Regions from separate parts of the Delftia sp. WY8 genome, predicted to be linked through region 1. Evidence: riboswitches for the same ligand, from Rfam matches in the RefSeq annotation. Region 1 holds a riboswitch; the other holds the start of a gene.
The links. Region 1 has a riboswitch for glycine ahead of G4D77_RS18875 (D-amino acid dehydrogenase). Riboswitches for the same ligand answer to the same signal wherever they lie in the genome.
Positions count from the first base shown of each region.

Region 1 (10,026 bases):
TGCTCGGCGTTGCGGCCGCATAAGAGACCGTTGCGGTGGCAACAGCCGCAGCCCCGTTGATGGTGAACCCGAAGGTGCCGCTGCCGACCAGCACCGGCGATGTCACCGTCCCCGTGTACATGCCGGCACTGCAGCCCGTGACGCTGACGGCAGGAACGCCTTGCGTCCCCGCATTGAGGGTGAAGGCCACCGTATCGGTACAGGTGGTGACAAGGTTGCCTAACGCATCCTTCAACTGCACGGCCAAGGTGCTGGTGGAGACGCCATTGGCCGCAATCGATGGCGGACTCGCGGCGATTTCAGAACCGGTCGTGCTGGCCGGCAGCCCGGTGAAGCTGTAAGCAACCGGCGAAGGCTGATAGGTCACTGCGCCAGATACCGGACTTCCACCCAATGGAAGATTGGAGAACGTGGCACCAGCGACTGACGACGACAAGGTCACGGGTGTCGTGAATGTTCCGGCGACACTGCTGCTGGCATTGATGGGAGAAGCGCACTTTCCGCTGGAGTTGGTCGTGCAGCTGACTGCGGCGGAGCCGCCATTGAAGGTGACACCTGCAGGCGGCGCTGCGAAGGTAACGGTGTCACTGCCCCCCGTCCAGGCATTGCCTTGGCCGTCAACAATGTAGACCTCCAGCAAGTCGCTGCTGCCGACAGGTTGATTGTTGGTCGTCGCCAGAACGCCGGATTTCAGGGCACAGGGAAAACCGGTGACGCTTGCAGCCGTTGAAAGCTGCGAGGTCTGGGCCCCACCGGAATTGCTGTCCGTCACTGTGACCCGCACCTGGCCGCTGAGATACGAAGGAACGGTCAGCGTTCCCGAGGCTCCGGCCATGGTCCCTGAGCCCAGATAGACCTGTGCGTCGTTGGCGCCCGCGCCGGTCGGCGACCAAAAGGCTTCCACCGTATACGGTGCCGGCTCGCTCGCATTGGCATTTGCCGCGATATTGAATGTCCAGGTGCAGGCGGCGGTGTCACTGGCGCCAACGCCAAGGGTCGGGGTCCATCCGGTTTGTCCATTGGCCGTCGTCTGCAAGCTGATACCTGAGTTTGCAGCCACAGGCACGGAAAACAGCGTGTTCTGAGAAATCTTGAAGAAATCATGCGTAGTGATACGAATGGCACTTCTCGACTGGCTTGTCATCTTGTTGTTGCCAATCAACCCTGGTGCCGTACCCGTCCCACTAATATTCAACCCGTCCCCGCCGCCAGTGAAATTGTTATCGGTCACCGTCACTACCTGCGTCGTGCCTGAGGCTGCCGTATTCACCGTTGGTGCCGACACATGCATTGGCGATGAAGCGGTATAGGCGGCGATAGGCAGCGAGAAGGTATTACCCGTCACGGCAAGACCAATTCCATTGCCCAGGTTGATCGTTCCATCAACCGACACCACGGCCCTGGGCGCATTTCCACCAGTCGGGCTCAGTGCGATATTCGAATCTTTGATCGTCAATCCGTTGACGGTCATGTTCGACATGACCTGGAAGAACTGCTCGAGCTGCATTCCCCCGATAGGGTTGGGCAGATTCGTTACCGTGAAATTATCGACAACAATGTTGGAAACTGTGCCTGCACCGTTGCTTGCGGCAACGGAAATAGCCGAGCCCTTGTTATTGCCGTAATTTCCATTCCATATCGCGGAATTGATCGTGCTATTGGTAAAGAATACGTTTTGTGCGCCTTGATGAATCTCCGCGTACAGCTCGCAGTTGAACGGCGTCCCCTCTCCCGCAGGGGTTGGCGCCACATTCACCAAGCCGACGCGATCAATGGTGATATTGTTCGCCGGGGAGCCAACGACGAATACCGCTTCGCCACAGGTCATGTTGGGCGAATTGGTGAGCGTGATGTTCTTCCCACCAAGATAAAAAGTTTCCCAGGGGGAGTCCGCCCAGTTCTGGACTTGTATGACTCCCCCGAAATCGATGGTCAACGAGCCCGTGCCGGCTGGCACGGTGCCTTTGAGCCAGTACCAGGCACCACCGGCACCAGTGGTGGTGCCCGTATCGCCGCCGCTGATCATCTGGCTTTGACCACAGGCATTGGTGGCCCCCGTCACGGCGCCGGACTGGACTCCGCTGGAGAATGTATTGGCACAGCGCACGTAAACCGTCTGATTGTCGACATACGGATGGAGGTTTCCCGCCGCATCCTTGGATGTCCCGCTCTGTATGGTTCGTACCGACGTGGTCAGTGTCGGCGCAAAGACGATGGAAACATCGGCACTCGGATCCAGCGTTTGCAGCGTGTAGTTGGCTGCCTGAATGGCCGCTCGCAGCGTACATGCGCCAGCAAAGGTGCCCCCCAGCGTGCTGACACAGGTGGTTGGTGTCGTTGCATTGGCATTGGGAGCGTCGCTGTTGTCGGTGACCGTGAAGACGATGGTCGCCGCCAGTGCCGTGGATGAGATACCCGCGCATGAAAGCAGCAGCAAAGAGAAAAGGCACTTCGCTGCACGCCACTTGCGAAAAAATGCCGAACCAGGCAGGCGATTGAGAGCATGCATGATATTCCCCGTTTTCTCAAGGAGATATGACAGGAAAATGATTTTCCCAATGGCAATGGCCATCAGTTGTACCCAGCGCATTTGCATCGCCGTACCTCGAATAGTTCTATTTGAATCACGAGCCCACAACTCACCTTGCAGCCGGTGAGTTTGGAAGCAAAATTTTTCGCGCAGATCCTGCGCGTCAATCAAAAAAAGGCGGATTTCCATCAACGCTTGCGCGCTGCTCCACTGCCCATTGAGCGGACACACCTTCAGTCGGGTTTGCGACGCAAAACATTCCTCCCTCGACAAACCATATTCACCGTGCTTGTATTTTTTCAGTGATGGACCAGTTTCCATGGACCCGCACCTGTGCAACGGTAAGTCGCCTATCAGACATATATACAACCCATGGTTAACCCATGCAGGTCCAATCGACCAGAACAAGCACTGACAAACCACTGCACATATCGATAGGCTAAATCATGTTTTTTTCTATTTCAATAGTTTTTTTACATGAAACCGGAGACTCGTACCAGCGCTACGAGGGAGGCGCTTGAGCGATCTAGGGAATACCCTGAATCAGCCACACCACATACAGGTAACTGGTGGTATCCCCAATACGACTGGAGCTGGCTGCGCAAGCCCCATAGAATCGCCCCTGCAGGAGAGCAGGCGGGCGCCACGGTGCCGAGCCTCACCGAAGGCGCAAACTCCCATACACGCTCAGGTTCCGTACTGCAAACACAACATGCCGTCTGGAGAGCCGCCGCACGCAATGTGCGGCGCACCGAAGGAGCAAGCCCCGTTCCCATGGACGGCGGTGAATCTCTCAGGTACCAAGGACAGGGGGAGCGGCAGCTGCGTCACGACGGACGCCGGCTGCCTGCTATCCAGACCATAGCGGCCAGCTTTCGCGTGACCCGGCACATGCCTTTGAAAGGGCATCGTCATGCGCGTCATCGTTCTCGGAGCCGGCCTGATCGGCACCACGTCGGCCTACTATCTGCAATCCCTCGGTCATGAAGTGACCGTCATCGACCGCCAGGCCGCGCCCGGCGCCGAAACCAGCTTCGCCAACGGCGGGCAGATCTCGGTCAGCCATGCCGAGCCCTGGGCCAACCCCGGCGCACCGCTGAAGCTGCTGGGCTGGCTGGGCCGGCAGGATGCCCCCCTGCTGTTCCGCCTGCGCGCCGACATGCGCCAGTGGCTCTGGGGCCTGTCCTTCCTGCGCAACTGCACGCCCGCGCGCACGCGCCACAACATCCGGCAGATCGTTCGCCTGGGCACCTACAGCCGCGAGGCCCTGCAGCAGCTGCGGTCGGACACCGGCATCCAGTACGAGCAGCGCATGCAGGGCATCCTGCACTTCTACACGAACGCCCGCGAGTTCGAGGGCGCGCTCAAGCCCACCGAGCAGATGCAGGCCCTGGGCTGCGACCGCCGCCTGATCGATGCCGACGAAGCCGTGCGCCTGGAGCCGGCCCTGGCCCATGTGCGCGGGCAGATAGCGGGCGCCACCTATACGGCCGAGGATGAATCAGGCGACGCCAACCTCTTCACACGCGAGCTGGCGCGCATCGCCGCCGCCACGGGCGTGCAGTTCCGCCAGAGCCACCACGTGACGGCGCTGCGCACCACGGGCGCGGGCGCCAGCCGCCATATCGACCATGTGGAGGTGACCAATGCCGATGGCCGCTACGAACGCATCCAGGGCGACGCCTATGTGCTGGCCATGGGCTCGTTCAGCCCGCTGCTGGCCCAGCCGCTGGGGTTGCACCTGCCCATCTACCCGGCCAAGGGCTACTCCGTGACCCTGCCGGTGCTGGACCCCGCCAAGGCCTACCAGGTCAGCCTCACGGACGACGAGTTCAAGCTGGTGTTCTCGCGCTACACGGGCGCGCAAGGCGACCGCCTGCGCATTGCGGGCACGGCCGAGTTCAACGGCTACGACCGCAACCTGGACCCCGTGCGCTGCGAGGCCATCGTGCGGCGCGTGCAGCAGCTGTTCCCCGGCGCCGGCGATACCGGGCGCGCCCAGTTCTGGAGCGGCCTGCGCCCCGCCACGCCCAGCAATGTGCCGCTGATCGGACGCTCGCCCATCGCCAACCTGTTCCTGAACACCGGCCACGGCACGCTGGGCTGGACCCATGCCTGCGGCTCCGGCATGGCGCTGGCCGACCTGGTCAGCGGCAGGCGGCCGGCCGTGGATTTCGATTTCCTGGGGGCCGCAGCCATGGACCCGGATCGCAGCGCAGGCACGGTGCGCCCGCGCGCGGTCTGAGGTGCGGACGGCGTGTACGACGCCTAGGCAGTGAACACCGTCAACACCCCGGCGAAGCGGTGCAGGCGGGCGTCCATGATCTCGGCTTCGGCAACGAAGCCGATCAATGGCACATCGCCCAGTGCGTGGCGCAGGGTGCGCAGTTCGGCATCGGGGCCGCCGAACAGGCCGCCGCCGCGGCCCCGGCAACTGATGTAGATGGCGCCACGGATGCGGGGCTGTGCCTCGCCTTCGGGCGCCGCCTCCTCGGGCTCCGCCGCATCGCGCAGCGCAGCGCCCAGTTGCAGCAGTTCCTGGCGCGCGACCTGGGCCTGGCGGCGGCAGAAGATCACCGAATGCCCGGCCTCCACGGCCGATGACAGGGCCACGCCCTGGCGCAGCGGGTCCAGGCCAACCAGGGTCAGCACCTGGGCCTCTTCGGTCAGCACGCCGTGGGCCAGGCCCCGGCCCGGCGGCGCAATGGCCGCCAGCGTGGTGCGGACCGTGGTCAGCGCGGGCTGCCAGTCGCTGCCTTCCAGCTCCACGCCCAGCAGTTGCAGCAGGCGCTGCAAGGCCGGATCGCCATTGAGCCCGGTGACCAGGGCGCCGCGCGCCTCGGTGATCTCCAGCCCCTCGCCCAGCGGCACGCAGCCCTGGGCCATGCCCGTGATGCAGGGCACGCCGGCACCGAAGGCCACGCCTGAAAAGCCGCCACGAAAAATGCCGCGCGCGTCCGCATGCTGCGCATGCAGATCCTCGGTGCGGCAGGCGATCTGCACGCCCTCCACGCCATCTTCCCCGTCATCGCCCACGCCGCCGAACAGCAGGCCGGACTCGGTGCGCTCGGACAGCTCGTACAGCAGCTCGGCCAGCTCGGGCTGGCCGCCTGCGGCATGGACCAGGGCCGAATGGGCGGTGAAGCCGGCCTCGCCGCCAGGCGCATGCAGGGGCGCCAGGCCCGAATACAGGCGGTAGTGGGCGGCCGGTACATCCAGCAGCATCACCGCGAGCGCGGTTCCTGACAGGTACTCATGCGACATGGCCAGAACGCCGCCGGCCGAGCAGCCGGCCCAGTCCGCCACATGGGGCAGGGCCCTGGCCAGATGCTGCAACAGCGGCCGTGCGTGGGCGGCATGCGCATGGGACAGGTACACCAGTCCCAGACGGGGCCGCTGCGCGTGGCCGGGCCCGGCCATCTGCAAGCGCAGCTGCTGCAGCACCGCGTCGGCCGCGGCGCGCCAGTCGGAATGGCTGGCATGGCCTACAGGAAACAACGACATACCAACCTTCTTTCTAGCCCCGCCAGCACCCGGCTTGCGGGTGGCTGGGGCCTTGCGCATCCATGGGTCCGGCCCGATCGGTCAACGCGCCGGCCGGCTCTTGGCTGCCGGCTTGCTGGCGGCCGGCGCCTTGGCTCCAGCCTTTGCAGCGGTTTTCCTGGCAGCCGCTTTGGCGGGAGCCTTGGCAGCGGTCCTGGGGGCTTCGGCCTGCACCGCAGCCTTGGCCGCCGGCTTTGCGGACGGCGCCTTGGCAGGGGAGACCGCCGCCGCCTTGCCCGCCTGCGCAGCAAAGGCGCTGGCCTGTGCCGCCATGCGGTCCATGGTGGCCTTGGCCAGGTCCCCGGCCATGCCGGTGGCGCGCTGGGCGGCCGCCACGGCCTCCGGGGCCATGGGCTCGGCCATGGCCTTGGCGGCGATCTGCTGGAATTGCTGGGTCAACGCGCCCCACCACTGCATGGCCTGGCCCATGGCGGCGGCCTGGGCGGACTCGTCCTTGGGCGCCGCAGTCTCCGCGGCTGCGGGTCTGTCGGCGGCCTTGGCCGCCTCGGGGGCTGCAGGCGGCGCGGCAGCGGCCTGTGCGGGCTCGGGCTGCGGCTTTTCCTTCTTGCTCGCCCGGCTGGCGGCCGAGGACATGGGCCAGTCCGAAAGGTCGCCCTGCCCCGCGCTGGCGGCGCCCTTGGCCGCGGCGGTGGCCGCGGCGGTTGCGGCTGCAGGGAACTGGAAGGCCTGCGCCAGCTCGCCCATGCTGACGTTCATGCCCTGCAAGGTGGACAGCGTCATGCGCTGCACTTCCAGGGCCTGGATGGTGGCGGCCAGCGCCTTGCCGTTCTGGTCGAGCCAGAACTGCACGGCCTTGAGTTCGGTGATGCGCTTGTCCACCTCTTCGATGCTCACCGTGGGCGCCACCCATTCGGGCAGGCGCCCCAGGGGCCGGGCGGTGGCCGATCCTGCACTCTGGGCCAGGCCCTGCAGGAAGTCGAAACCGGGGATGAACTTGCCGAAACCGAAGGAGGACGCATCACTCATGGCAGCACTCGCTAGGACTGGGTTGGAAGAACATGCCGGTGAAGCACACCGGCCATGCGCTCAGCTTAACCCAGGCACACGCCAAGTCCATCGCAAGTCATGCACGGCCCGCTGCGCACAAACCCGGTGGATGACAAAAAGCTCAGTGGGAGTGGCCGGCATGTCCGCCGTGTCCGCCATGCGCGCCGCCCTGCGCAGCCGATGCCGCACCTGCGCCGGGCGCCATGGCGCGCACGGGGACCTGCAGGCTCAGGCGCGAGGTCTCGCCCTTGGCGTCCTTGAACACCAGGGTGATGGGTACCTGACTGTCCTTGAGCAGCGGGCTCTTGAGCTGCTGCAGCATGACGTGGTAGCCGCCGGGCTTCAGATCCACGGCCACGCCCTTGGGCAGGTCCAGGCCGTCGATGGCGCGCATGCGCATCACATCGCCTTCCATCTTCATTTCATGCACCTCGGCCACGCCGGCGGCGGGCGACTCCACGCCCACCAGGCGCAGCGGCTCCTCGGCCGTCAGGCGCATGAAGGCGCCCGTGGCCTGCTGGCCCGGCACGCTGGCACGCGCCCAGGCGGCGTCGGCCTTGACATGGGCCGCATCGGCATGGGCATGGGCCAGGCCCATGGACAGGGAGGCGGCGATCAGGAAAGGGGTGGTCCATTGACGCAGTGTCATCACGGTTTCTCCAGAAATTTCAATGCATTGCGGCACGGTCTTCGTGCCTTGCAAAAAGGGTTGGCCAAGCGAAGGAAGCGGGAGTGAATCCGGGAGTCACCGGGGCGGTGCGCGGGCCTGGGGCAGGGCCGGCATGGCCACGCTGTGGACGGAGGCCGGGTGCGCCCGTGGCTGCGCATCTGCCACCAGCGGTGCCGGGGCCGCACTGCACCGGGCGGGCGGCGGCGCCAGCGGGGGCAGGCACAGCGGGCAGTCGATGCCGTGGCTGCCGGCAAGGGCATCGTCCTGACCGGCTGGCGAGGGCACCCAGACCGATTCGCCAGCGGCCGAGCACAGGCGCTCCCAGCCCGAGGCGCGCGCCAGCGGCGCAAACGCCGAAGCCAGCGCCACGCACAGCCACAGGCCCAGCGCCCAGCGGGCGCAGGCAGCCAAGGTGGAGGGCAGGCGAAGCGGCATGGCGCCATTCTAGGGGTCTGCCCCAGTCGTCATCTCCGGGACCGCGCCATGCCCTACCCGCCCCTACCATCACAGGCGCGCACCCTCGCCTTCACCACAAACAACCCAAGGAGACATCCATGCTCACCCTGTGCGGATTCGCGGCCAGCAACTACTACAACAAGGTCAAGCTGGCCCTGCTGGAAAAGCAGCTGCCCTTCAACGAGGAACTGGACTGGCTGGGAGAGACCGACATGGCGCTTTCTCCGCTGGGCAAGGTGCCCTACCTGCGCATCGACGACGGCCGGGGCCTGTGCGAGTCGGCCGCCATGGTCGAGTACGTGGAGACGCTGTCGCCCTCGCCGGCCCTGCTGCCGGCCGACGCCTTCGAGGCCGCCAAGGTGCGCGAGCTGTGCGTGTACCTGGACCTGCACCTGGAGCTGGTGGCGCGCATCCTCTACCCGCAGGCTTTCTTCGGCGGCCAGGTCAGCGACTCCACCCGGGAGCGCACGCTGGCCCAGCTCGACAAGAACGTGGCGGCCTTCGCCAAACTCGCGCGTTTCTCCCCCTTTGTGGCGGGCGACAGCTTCACGCTGGCCGACTGCTGCGCCATCGTCCACCTGCCCCTGGTCAGCGCGGCCAGCAAGATCGTTGGCGGGCGCGACGTTCTGGCCGACTTGCCCGTGCGCGAGTACCTGGCACGCATGGCCGAGCGGCCCACGGTGCAGCAGGTCAATGCCGACCGCAAGACCAATACGGCGCTGATGATGGCCCGCTACGCCAGCGACAAGACCCCGGCCTGAGGCGCGGGGCCTTCACTCACTCCTGCAGCCAGCGCAGCAGCCCGCTGGCGCGCTGCGTGGGGCTGCCAACGGCCGAGGCCAGCAGGCCCGGCACCTCGGAGAACAGCGAGAAGGCCTGGCGGGCGCGCGTGATGCCGGTGTAGACCAGCTCGCGCCCCAGCACGCTGCCGCCGCGCGAGGGCAGCACCAGGGCGGTGTGCTCGAACTCCGAGCCCTGGCTTTTGTGCACCGTCATGGCGAAGGCGGTCTCCACATGGGCCATGCGGCTGACGCCGACCGAGCGCAATTCGTCGCCCTGCAGGAAGTAGACGCGCAGCAGTTGCCCTGGCTGCCCCTGGTGCGCTCCCGGCAGCGCAATGCCGATGTCGCCGTTGAACACGCCCAGCTGCGCGTCGTTGCGCGTGACCATGACGGGACGGCCCGCATACCATTCGCCGCCCCGGCGGATCACGCCCTGCGCATCCAGGGCCTGCTCCACCGCGCGGTTGAGGCCGGACACGCCCCAGTCCCCCTCGCGCACGGCGCACAGCAGCCGGAAGCGCTCGAAGGCCTGCAGCACAGCGACCACCCAGGCGCGGTGCGCTGCCTCGTCGGCGCCGGCCGCATCCGGCCGGCCCTGCAGCGCCTGGGCATAGAGGGCATAGCTGGCAAGACCGCCGCGCCCGTGCACGGCCAGTTCGGTCACGGCGTGCACGCCGCCGCCATGGCGTTCCCACAGCTCGGAACCTGCGCCGGCTTGCGTGCCGGCATCGAGCAGGGCCTGGGCCTTCACCGCCTCACCGGCATTCACGGCGTGTGCCAGCTGGCCGATGGGGCCCCCGAAGCGCCGGCTCTCGCGCAGCATGACGGTGTGCTGCGCCAGCGCTGGCGCACGATCGCCGTCGGGCGCCGCGAACTGCGGCGGCAACCGCTGGCCGGCCACGCGCAGTGCGTAGTCCAGCGTGTCGGGCAGGTAGCGCCCGGCCTGGGCATCGCGGCACAGGTCGCCCAGCACGGCGCCCGCCTCCACCGAAGCCAGTTGGTCCTTGTCGCCCAGCAGCACCAGGCGGGCGCCGGCC
Region 1 is NZ_CP049795.1:4,075,201-4,085,226, reverse strand. Features, by position in the region: gene G4D77_RS18880 (invasin domain 3-containing protein) at 1-2,851, opposite strand, end outside; glycine riboswitch at 3,240-3,350, shown strand; gene G4D77_RS18875 (D-amino acid dehydrogenase) at 3,444-4,775, shown strand; gene G4D77_RS18870 (FIST signal transduction protein) at 4,799-6,034, opposite strand; gene G4D77_RS18865 (PhaM family polyhydroxyalkanoate granule multifunctional regulatory protein) at 6,116-7,060, opposite strand; gene G4D77_RS18860 (copper chaperone PCu(A)C) at 7,203-7,730, opposite strand; gene G4D77_RS18855 (hypothetical protein) at 7,827-8,186, opposite strand; gene G4D77_RS18850 (glutathione S-transferase family protein) at 8,306-8,968, shown strand; gene recD (exodeoxyribonuclease V subunit alpha) at 8,985-10,026, opposite strand, start outside.

Region 2 (10,026 bases), 2.2 Mb from region 1:
CGACCAGGCGGCCGGGCAGGGAGCGCTTGAACTCGTCGCGGCAGGCCATGAAGGCGGCGTGCGGGCCGCCGGCGCCCATGGGCATGCCAAAGCGCTGGGTGGTGCCCACCACGATGTCGGCACCCCATTCGCCGGGCGGCGTGATCAGGGTCAGCGCCAGCAGGTCGGTGGCCACGATGAAGGCGGCCTGCTTGCCATGGGCCTTGTCCACGTCGGCGCGCAGATCGTCGATGCGGCCGCTGGTGGCAGGGTACTGGGCCAGCACGGCGAAGTAGTCGCCCTCCATCAGCTGGTTCCATTCCTCCAGCGAGTTGGCCAGCAGCACCTCGATGCCCAGCGGCGCGGCGCGCGTCTGTATCACCTCGATGGTCTGGGGGTGGGCATCGCCGGCCACCACGAAACGGTTGCTCTTGCTTTTGACGGAGCGCTTGGCCAGCGTCATGGCCTCGGCGGCCGCCGTGGCCTCGTCCAGCATGGAGGCGTTGGCAATCGGCATGGCCGTCAGGTCGCAGACCATGGTCTGGAAGTTGACCAGGGCCTCCATGCGGCCTTGCGAGATCTCGGCCTGGTAGGGCGTGTAGGCCGTGTACCAGGCGGGGTTCTCCAGAATGTTGCGCAGGATGACGCCGGGCGTGTGCGTGCCGTAGTAGCCCTGGCCGATGAAGCTTTTGAGCAGCTGGTTGCGGCCTGCCAGCGCCTTGAGTTCGGCCAGCGCCTGGGCCTCGGTGGCCGCTGGCGGCAGCGCCATGGGCTGGTGGCGCCGGATGGAGGGCGGGACGATGGCGTCGATCAGCGCATCGCGCGATGCCGCGCCGATGGCGCTGAGCATGTGGGCCTCGTCTTCGGGCGCGATGCCGATATGGCGGGCCACGAATTCGGTGGCGTTCTCGAGGGCGGCAAGGGGCTGGGTGGAGGACATCAGCATGGAGGGACCTGTCTCAAAAGCTGAAAAGCGCCAGGGCGGGCCCTGGCGCCCGTCCTGGCCGGAAAGTGGCGTCAGTTGCTCTGGGCAAAGGCCGTGTAGGCGGCTTCGTCAAGCAGCGCGGCCAGCTGGCCTGCGTCGCTGAGCTTGACCTTGAAGAACCAGCCTTCGCCCAGCGGGTCGCTGTTGGCCAGGGAGGGGTCGTCGCGCAGGGCCTCGTTGACTTCGACGATCTCGCCGCTGACGGGCATGTAGACATCGGCGGCGGCCTTGACGGACTCGACCACGCCGGCCACATCGCCCTGGTTGAAGCTGGTGCCCACGGCGGGCAGGTCGACGAACACCACGTCGCCCAGCGCGTCCTGCGCGTGGAGGGTGATGCCGACGATGGCCGCGTCAGGGTTGGCGGCGTTGATCCACTCGTGGTCCTTGGAATACTGGATGCTCATGGCTTGCTCCGATAGAAACTGAAAAAACCTGTGAAAGGCGGTTTGAGAAAGGTCAGTGCGCACTGTAGCGGCATGCGATGGCAGGAAAAACGAATCCGCCGAACTCCATCCACGCCAAGCGCGCAGGCTGTCCTCAACCGCGGTGATAGCGGGGCGCCACGAAGGGCGTGGCCTGCACCTGCATGGGCACGGCCTTGCCGCGCACCATGGCCTGCAGCGTGGTGCCGACGGCGGCGCTGCCCGGCTCCACGTACGCCAGGGCCACGGGCTGGTTCAGCGTGGGCGACAGCAGGCCGCTGGTGACCTGGCCGACCTTGCGGCCGCTGGCATCCAGCAGTTCCGTGCCTTCGCGCACGGGCACGCGCTCCAGGGCCACCAGGCCCACGCGCTTGCGCGTGAGCAGCTCGGGCGACTGCAGCTGGGCCAGCACGGTGGCTGCGCCGGGAAAGCCGCCTTCGCGCTCGCCCCCGATGCGGCGGACCTTCTGCACGGCCCAGTTCAGGGCGGCCTCGGCCGGGGTGGTGGTCGTGTCCAGATCGTTGCCGTACAGGCACAGGCCGGCTTCCAGGCGCAGCGAATTGCGCGCGCCCAGGCCCACGGGCCTGACTTCGGGCTGGGCCAGCAGGGCACGGGCAAAGGCCTCGGCGTGGCTGGGGGGCAGGGAGATCTCGAAGCCGTCCTCGCCGGTGTAGCCGCTGCGCGTGATGTACAGCTCGGCGCCTTCCCAGTCGAAGTGGCCGCCTGTCATGAACACCAGGCCGGCCGTGTCGGGCAGCAGGCGCTCCATGGCGGCTGCGGCCTGCGGGCCCTGCAGCGCCAGCAGGCCCCGGTCGAACTGGGGCTCGATTTCACAGCGCTGGCCGATGCGGGCCTGGATGTGCGCCAGGTCTTCGTGCTTGCAGGCGCCGTTGACGATCAGGAACAGGTCGTCCTCGCGGCGCACGAACATCAGGTCGTCCAGAATGCCGCCCGCGTCGTTGAGCAGCAGGCCGTAGCGCTGGCGGTGTTCGCCCAGGCCCAGCACGTCCATGGGCAGCAGCGATTCCAGCGCCGCGCCGGCATCCGGGCCGCGCAGGCTGATCTGGCCCATGTGCGAGACATCGAACAGGCCTGCCGCCTCGCGGGTGTGCAGGTGCTCGGCCATCAGCCCCTGCGGGTATTGCACGGGCATGGAGTAGCCGGCAAACGGCACCATGCGCGCGCCCAGTTCCTGGTGCAGGTCGAACAGCGGGGTCCTGAGCAGATCGGTGGTGGAGGCAGCGGACAAGGAGGGCTCTCTTTCAGGCAAGGAACAAGGCATAACGCCATCCCGGTCCTCCGGGATGTGCTGCCCTGCTGTCCGCTTTACCTGAGAGATTCACCCGCACCTTCCATGCGTGGGGCTTGCTCCTTCGGTGGATGGGGCACACCGCCGTGCCCTGCATCTCTCTCCAGCTAGGAACGCCTGCGGCCGTGGCGGCAGGCGGTGCCAGTCCTTTTGCCTGAGCGTTCGGGGCGAACCCTGCGCCTTCGGCGGTGCCGCTGCCTGCGACCGTTGCGGCCGGGCGGGCACTCTCTCCTGACCGGCGCATTCTAGCTGCGGCCAGCGTCCGCGCGGCTTCGGGATTTCCGCGGGCCGACTGCAACTCCATGCGCTTGCCTGCATGGATGCATTTGCAAATTGCATAACTGTCTAAAAAATCTCCTACATTGAGGTGCATCGATATATGAAATCTCGTGAGCGAGAAGGAAGAAGCGCACATGCAGCAGACGCTGGGAGACACATTGGCCTGGCCGGCACGTTACCTGCCGAACAAGGAAGCCCTGGTCGCATGGGAGGGCGGCGAGCGCCGCGCCTGGACCTACGCCCAGCTCGATGCCGAAGTCAACCGCCACGCCCACGGCCTGGCCGAGCTGGGCATAGGCCATGGCGACGTGGTCGCGGCCTTTCTCTACAACACGCCGGCCTTTGTCTTCACCATGCTGGCGGCCGCGCGCCTGGGCGCCATCTTCAACCCCATCAACTACCGGCTGGCGGCGCAGGAGCTGGCCTTCATCCTCAAGGACGGCGCAGCGCGCGCCCTGGTCTTCGAGCACGAGGGCGGCGAGGTGGCCGCACGCGCCCAGGCCCTGCTCAAGGCCGAAGGCGGCGGCACTGGCGCAGGCATCGAGCACTGGATCTTTGCCGACGATGCCCCGGCCGACCCGCTGCCGGTCTGGGCCACGCAGCGCCTGTCCGCCCTGGCCAGGGGCCGCAGCAGCGCGCCGCCCCAGGCCCATGTGCGCGAGAGCGACCCCTGCATCCTCATGTACACCAGCGGCACCACGGGCCGGCCCAAGGGCGTGCTGCATACGCACCGCAGCAAGCTGGCGCACAACGCCCTCATGCACCAGACCATGCAGTTCACGCGCGACGACGTGGGCCTGGCCATGGCGCCGCTCAACCACACGGCCGAGCTGCACACCAGCTTTCTGCCGCGCCTGCAGGCCGGCGCCACCCAGGTGCTGCTGCGCCGCTTCGACGTGGCCGAGGCCTGGCGCCTGATCCGCGAAGAGCGCGTGAGCTTCTTCTTCGCGGCGCCCACCATGATCACCATGCTGCTGGCCGAACCCATCGCCTCGCCTGAGCAGGCGCCCGCGCTGAGGCTGGTGGAGTACGGCGGCGCCTCCATGGCGCCGCACCTGATCCGCGAATGGACGCGCAAGGTCGGAAGCGACCTGGTCCAGGTCTACGGCACCACCGAGATGGGGCCCTGCATGTCCGTCCTGCTGCCGCGCGAGCAACTCTCGCACGCGGGCTCGGCCGGGCTGCCCTCCATGGGCCATGACCTCATCGTGGCCCGCTTGCGCGAAGACAACGCCCCCACCGACCCGGCCGAGGCCTGCCTGCCCGGCGAGGTGGGCGAAATCCTCGTGCGCGGCCCCTGCATGATGGCCGGCTACCTCAACCGCCCCGACGCCAACACCCGCGCCCTGGCGCACGGCTGGTACCACACGGGCGACCTGGGCCACATCGACGACGACGGCTATCTCTGGATCCGCGACCGCATCGACTACATGATCAATTCGGGTGCCGAGAACGTCTATCCGCGTGAGGTGGAAGACGCGCTGGTCGAACACGCCGACGTGCTCGAGGTCGCCGTCATCGGCGAGGCCGACGAGCGCTGGGGCCAGATCGTCGCCGCCCACGTGGTTGCCAAGCCGGGCGCCACACCCACGGCCGAGGCGCTGGACGCCTTCCTGGTCCACGGCGACCGCCTGGCTGCCTACAAGCGCCCGCGCCGCTACCACTTCCGCGAGGCCCTGCCCAAGACGGCCAGCGGGAAGATACAGAAGCAGTTGCTGAGGGTGGTGGTGGCAGCCTGAGGCTGCGGCCTGCGCTTACTTCTGTGTTTGCCCCTGCGCAGTGCAGCACTGCGCCATCGAGTTGCGCAGCCACCGATGCATGGCATCCCCCTGCTTGCGCACATGCCAGGCCTGCTGGTAGGCAAACCGGGGCAGCTCCAGCGGCGGAGCGAAACGGCGCAGCGTTTTGTGGCGGCGCAGGTCACCGATGGCGCGGCTGCCCACGGTCAGCACGAGGTCGGTGCCTGCCAGCACCTCCAGCGCCGCGCTCCAGTGGGGCAGGGCCAGCACCACGCGGCGGCTCAGGCCTTGGGCGGCCAGCGCCCGTTCGATCTCCTCGCTGGCGTCGGGCCGCATGGCCAGCATGACGTGCGGGCGCTGCAGCCAGTCCTGCAGTGACAGCCCGCCGCGTGCCGGCAGCACGGCCTGGTCGGCCACGCTCACGAACTGTTCCTGGAACAGATCCTGCACCTCGATGCCGTCGGGCAGGTCGGGTGCGTCGGGGAAGGGGCCCAGGGCCAGGTCCAGTTCGCCATCGGCCAGCTGGGCCAGCATCACCTCGCGCGTGGACTGGCTGATGGCCAGGTCCAGCCCGGGTGCGTGCTGGCGCAGATGCCGCATCAGCGGCGGCAGCACGATGCGTGATGCGTAGTCCGACAGCGCCAGCCGCAGCCGTCCGCGTGCGTGGGCCGGGTCGAACTCCGCCTGTGCCAGCAAGCCGTTGAGGCTGCCCAGCGCATCCGCCAGCGGTTGCACCAAGCCTTGTGCGCGTGCCGTCAGCGCCATGCGGCCGCCGCGCCGCACCAGCAACGGGTCGCCCAGGTGCTCGCGCAACTGCGCCAGCGAATGGCTCATGGCCGGCTGGCTCTTGTGCAGCCGCAGGGCCGCGCGCGTCACATGTTTTTCGGCCAGCAGGGCATGCAGGGCCAGCAGCAGGTTGAGGTCGATCCGGCGCAGTTCATCCATGCCATGAATATAGACTGTGCACACAAACGATTTCCATCAACGTGCTGGATGCGAGAGCATGCAGGCATCGATTGACAGAAGAAGAAAGATCTTGCCGCATGACAGGTAAAAGCACATTCACCGCCCTTGCTCCCGTGGCCCTGGCGCTGCTGGCGGGGGCCATCCTGCCATTCCAGGCCGCCAGCAATGCCCTGGTGGGCCGCCTGCTGGGCCACCCGCTGTGGGGCGCGCTGGTCTCGCTGGCCGTGAGCGTCATGGTCGTGGTGCCTGCACTGTGGGTGCTGCGCGCGCCCGCTCCGGCCATGGCCCAGGCGGCAGCGGGGCCATGGTGGCTATGGATAGGCGGTGTGCTGGGGGCCATCTATGTGGCCAGCGCGGCCGCCGTGACACCCAGGCTGGGCGCAGGCGGCTTCCTGGTTTGCGTGGTGGCGGGGCAGATCGTGGTCTCGGTGCTGGTGGACCACTTCGGCCTGATGGGCCTGGGCGCGCGGCCGGTCAATGCGACGCGCCTGGCCGGCGTGGCCTTGATCCTGGGTGGAGTGCTGCTGGTGGTGCAGGGCGGGACGGCCCGTGCAGCGGCGGCCCCATGAGCGCCGCGAGCACGCACTGCTTCAGGGGCAAAGGCCCCGGCCTTGCCCGCGTCAGGCGGGCATGCCCGGCGGCACGGCGGCCGGCCTTGCCGCTGGCGGACATTCCTGGCAGGCATCTGCCGTGCCGGGCAGGAACCGGCCCAGCCGGATGACAAAGCAGGCCCCGCCTCCGGCAGCCGGCTGGAAGAACGCGTCGCCTGCGTGCAGCCTGGCGATGCGCCTGACCACGGACAGGCCCAGGCCATGCCCGTTGACGTGCCGGGTGGCGCTTGCGCGTTCATAGGGCTCGAAAACCTGTCTTGCCGCTTCGGGTGCAAGGCCCGGTCCCTGGTCGCTGACGGAAATCAGCAGGTCACCGGACGCATCGCAGCGGGCGGCCAGGGTGATGTCGCCCGCCTTGGCATATTTGATGGCGTTGCCGACAAGGTTGGAGATGGCGATGCGCACCAGGACAGGGTCGCATTGCCATTGCTGCGGGCCTTGTTCCAGATCCAGTTTCAGGCGATGCCGCCGGGACCAGCCGACGAGCTCTGCAGACTCCTCCAGGAGTTCATCCAATGGCGTCTGCTCCAGTTGCAGCCGGAACGCGCCCGCGTCCAGCCGGTCGTTGATCAGGCAGGTGTCCACCAGGGTCATCAGCCGGCGCGAGGCCCTGCGTATCTGGGACGCCTGCTCGATGAGCGAGTCCGCGTCCGTCGTCGGGAACGTCTGCAGTTCGGTCGCGGCGCCGTCCACGATCGTGAGTGGGGTGCGGAACTCGTGGTTGATCATGTTGAAGAACTGGCGCTGTTCCAGCCGCATCTCCCGCTCGCTGTGCAAGGCCGTCTGCAGGGCCTGCTGGGCCGTTTGCAGCTGTGCGGTGCGCTGCAGCACCTTGGACTCCAGCTCGCGCTCGGCCGCCTGGGCGCGTGACAGGGCCTGCATCCGCTCACTGCGCAGGGCGCGCTCCGCCACCCGCGTGCGGTTGGTCACCGCCATTCCCAGCAGGATGGCCTCGGAAACACGCCCGGCAAACCACAGCATCTGGGCCGATGGCAGCGCGACATCGGGCAGCAGGCCCTGGGTTCTCAGCAGGTTCAGGATGCCCAGGGCGGATGGCACGGCAAACGCCAGCGCGCCCGGCAGGTATTGCCACTGCCTTCGGACCACCAGCAGGTACAGCACGAAGACGGCGCCGAACGATGTGGACACCAGGGCCGTGAACACCACGGCACGCGAGATCTGCGCATAGCCACCCAACAGTGCCAGGCCCAGTGCGATGGCATTCAGCCAGGCCACCACGCTGAAGAGGTGCGCAGCCCAGATCCAATGGCGGCGGAACTCGAACAATTGGCTGAAAAACACCGTCGCCACCACACAGAAGCTGCAGTAGGCGATGGACAGCGCATGCTGGGGCTGGTCGGCGCCGGGCAGCCACAGGCCTTCGGGCCGGTAACGGAAAGCAGCGTAGGCAAAACCGGCTGCCAGGAGCGCGGCGCAAAGAATGTAGAGCCTTTCCCTGAGCCAGCACCACAGGATCAGGCTCATCAGCGTGATGGCCAGGGCCGAGCCCATGTACGCGTAAAGCAGCATGGCGGCCGGCGCCATGCTCCTGCCGGGAAAGACCGCGATGCCCTGGGCTGCCTGGGGGTTGGGCAGCCAGCGGGTGAGCAGTGCCAGAAGCGCTGCGGCTGCCAGGGCTTGCGCCAGCCATCGCATTGCAGAATCCGTTGGCCAGTGCCTCCGGCGGCCTTCGGTGGGATTGTCTTGGGTGTGGATCAAGGGGCCGATTGGTTGATGTGGCGAGCGCCCATGCATGCCCGACGTCAGGGTCAGTGCATGGGCGTGCACGTTTGCGGGAGGCATTGTGCACCGGCCGCCGTTGCGGGAAAGCGCTGCCGGGTGTCTGCGGATGCCTGCCGGGTGCCCCAATGCAACAGGCCGCCCCACTGCGGATAAGCGGGGCGGCCTGTAACGGGTTCCTGAGGGGATCACGCATCCGGGCGCTGGCGGTAGTCGGCGGGGCTGGGTGAATGGTTTTGCTGCGCCGGTAAGCGTGCTCCCATGCAGACAAGTGTGCGCGTTTGGCCTCAGAAAATGCTGCTTTATTTCTTCAAAACAGGCGTTGCTACAGAAAATTATTCTGTGCCTGCCTGTTTTGCAGTAGATTGCCGGACATGGATACCCTCGACAGAAAGATTCTTTCCGCCCTGCAGGCCAACGCGCGCGCCAGCCTGCAGGAAATCGGCGCCGCCGTGGGCCTGAGTGCCTCGCCCTGCTGGGCACGCATCAAGAAGCTGGAAGAGGCGGGGGTGATCGAGGGCTATACCGTGCGCCTGAACCCGCTGGCGCTGGGCCTGGGCGATACGGTGCTGGTGCAGGTCACGCTGGACAGCCATTCGGACAACACGCTGGAGAAATTCGGCGAGATGCTGGCGACCATTCCCGAGGTGGTGGAGGCGCACCTGGTCTCGGGCGAGTACGACTACCTGCTGCGCGTCGTCGTCAAGGACACGCGCGACTACGAGCGCCTGCTGCGCGAGAAGCTCTACAAGATCAAGGGCATTCGCCACAGCCAGTCCAGCTTTGTGCTGCGCACGCTGAAGAAGGCGGACCTGCCGCTGGGGGTCTGAAGTCCATGCCCTCTGGCCAGGCGCCGCCGCCCGCTCCCTACCGCGAACACTCCCCGCCGCCCGCCTTGCAGCCGCACTTCCAGTGCCTGTGGAGCAGCACCGTGGCCCCGGACTATGCCGGCGGTTTTCTCGTGGTGCCCGATGGCTGCGTGGACATCGTCTGCAAAGGCGGGCGGCTGCTGGCCGTGGGGCCTGACAGGGTGGCTGCGCGGCCCGCGCTCGTGCCGGGGTCCGAGGTATGGGGGGCGCGCTTCGGCCCCGGTGCGGCCAGCGCCTGGCTGGGCCTGCCCATGGACGAGATCGTGGGGCAGGCGGTGGAACTGGGCGATCTGCTGGGGCCGTGCGTGCGGGAGTGGGTGCATCGCATCAACGATGCACAGCCGGGTGCAGGGCAGGCCGTGTTCATCCATGGACTGGTGCAAATGGGCCGCGACGCCCCGGAGCTCGACCGGCAGGCCATGGAGCTGTTCAATGTGGCGGCTGCAGCCGGGCGGGACGAATCCGGTGTGCTGGCCGCGATGCGCGCGCAGCTGGACATGTCCGAGCGCAGCCTGCGCCGCCTGTGCCACGCGCAGTTTGGCTACGGCCCCAAGACGCTGGAGCGCGTGCTGCGCTTTCAGCGCCTGCTGGCCCTGGCACGGTCTGACCGGCAGGCAGGTCTTGCGGCCCTGGCGGCGGAGGCCGGCTATGCGGACCAGGCGCATCTGTCGCGCGAGGTGAGGGCGCTGTGCGGCATCACGCCCCGCGCTGCCCTGCAGCAACTGCTGGATTGAGCGGCCCGGCTGGCCGTTTTGTTCAAGATGCCATGCCCCTGCGTGGCCGATGATGGCGGCCTACCGACATTCAATGGAGCATCACATGGGCATCAGGGGCAACAACCACCAGATCGACAACATCGAATTCAACGTGGCCGACATCGCACGCAGCAAGGCGTTCTACGGCGCGGCCTTCGGCTGGACCTTCACCGACTACGGGCCGAGCTACACCGAGTTCAGCGACGGCCGGCTGACGGGCGGCTTCACCACGGGCGAGGAGGTGCGGCCCGGCGGCCCGCTGGTCATCCTCTACGCCGACGATCTGGCCGAGGCGCAGCGCCGCGTGGAAGCGGCCGGTGCCGTGATCAGCCGCGCGGTGTTCGCGTTCCCGGGGGGGCGCAGGTTCCA
Region 2 is NZ_CP049795.1:6,263,288-6,273,313, forward strand. Features, by position in the region: gene gcvP (aminomethyl-transferring glycine dehydrogenase) at 1-925, opposite strand, end outside; gene gcvH (glycine cleavage system protein GcvH) at 997-1,371, opposite strand; gene gcvT (glycine cleavage system aminomethyltransferase GcvT) at 1,505-2,638, opposite strand; glycine riboswitch at 2,697-2,815, opposite strand; glycine riboswitch at 2,831-2,942, opposite strand; gene G4D77_RS28620 (fatty acid--CoA ligase) at 3,112-4,716, shown strand; gene G4D77_RS28625 (LysR family transcriptional regulator) at 4,732-5,661, opposite strand; gene G4D77_RS28630 (DMT family transporter) at 5,760-6,251, shown strand; gene G4D77_RS28635 (sensor histidine kinase) at 6,303-7,949, opposite strand; gene G4D77_RS28640 (Lrp/AsnC family transcriptional regulator) at 8,408-8,863, shown strand; gene G4D77_RS28645 (helix-turn-helix domain-containing protein) at 8,869-9,636, shown strand; gene G4D77_RS28650 (VOC family protein) at 9,722-10,026, shown strand, end outside.
Region 2: it holds a riboswitch for glycine, as region 1 does, so the genes downstream of both, gcvT (glycine cleavage system aminomethyltransferase GcvT) here and G4D77_RS18875 (D-amino acid dehydrogenase) in region 1, are expected to answer to the same signal.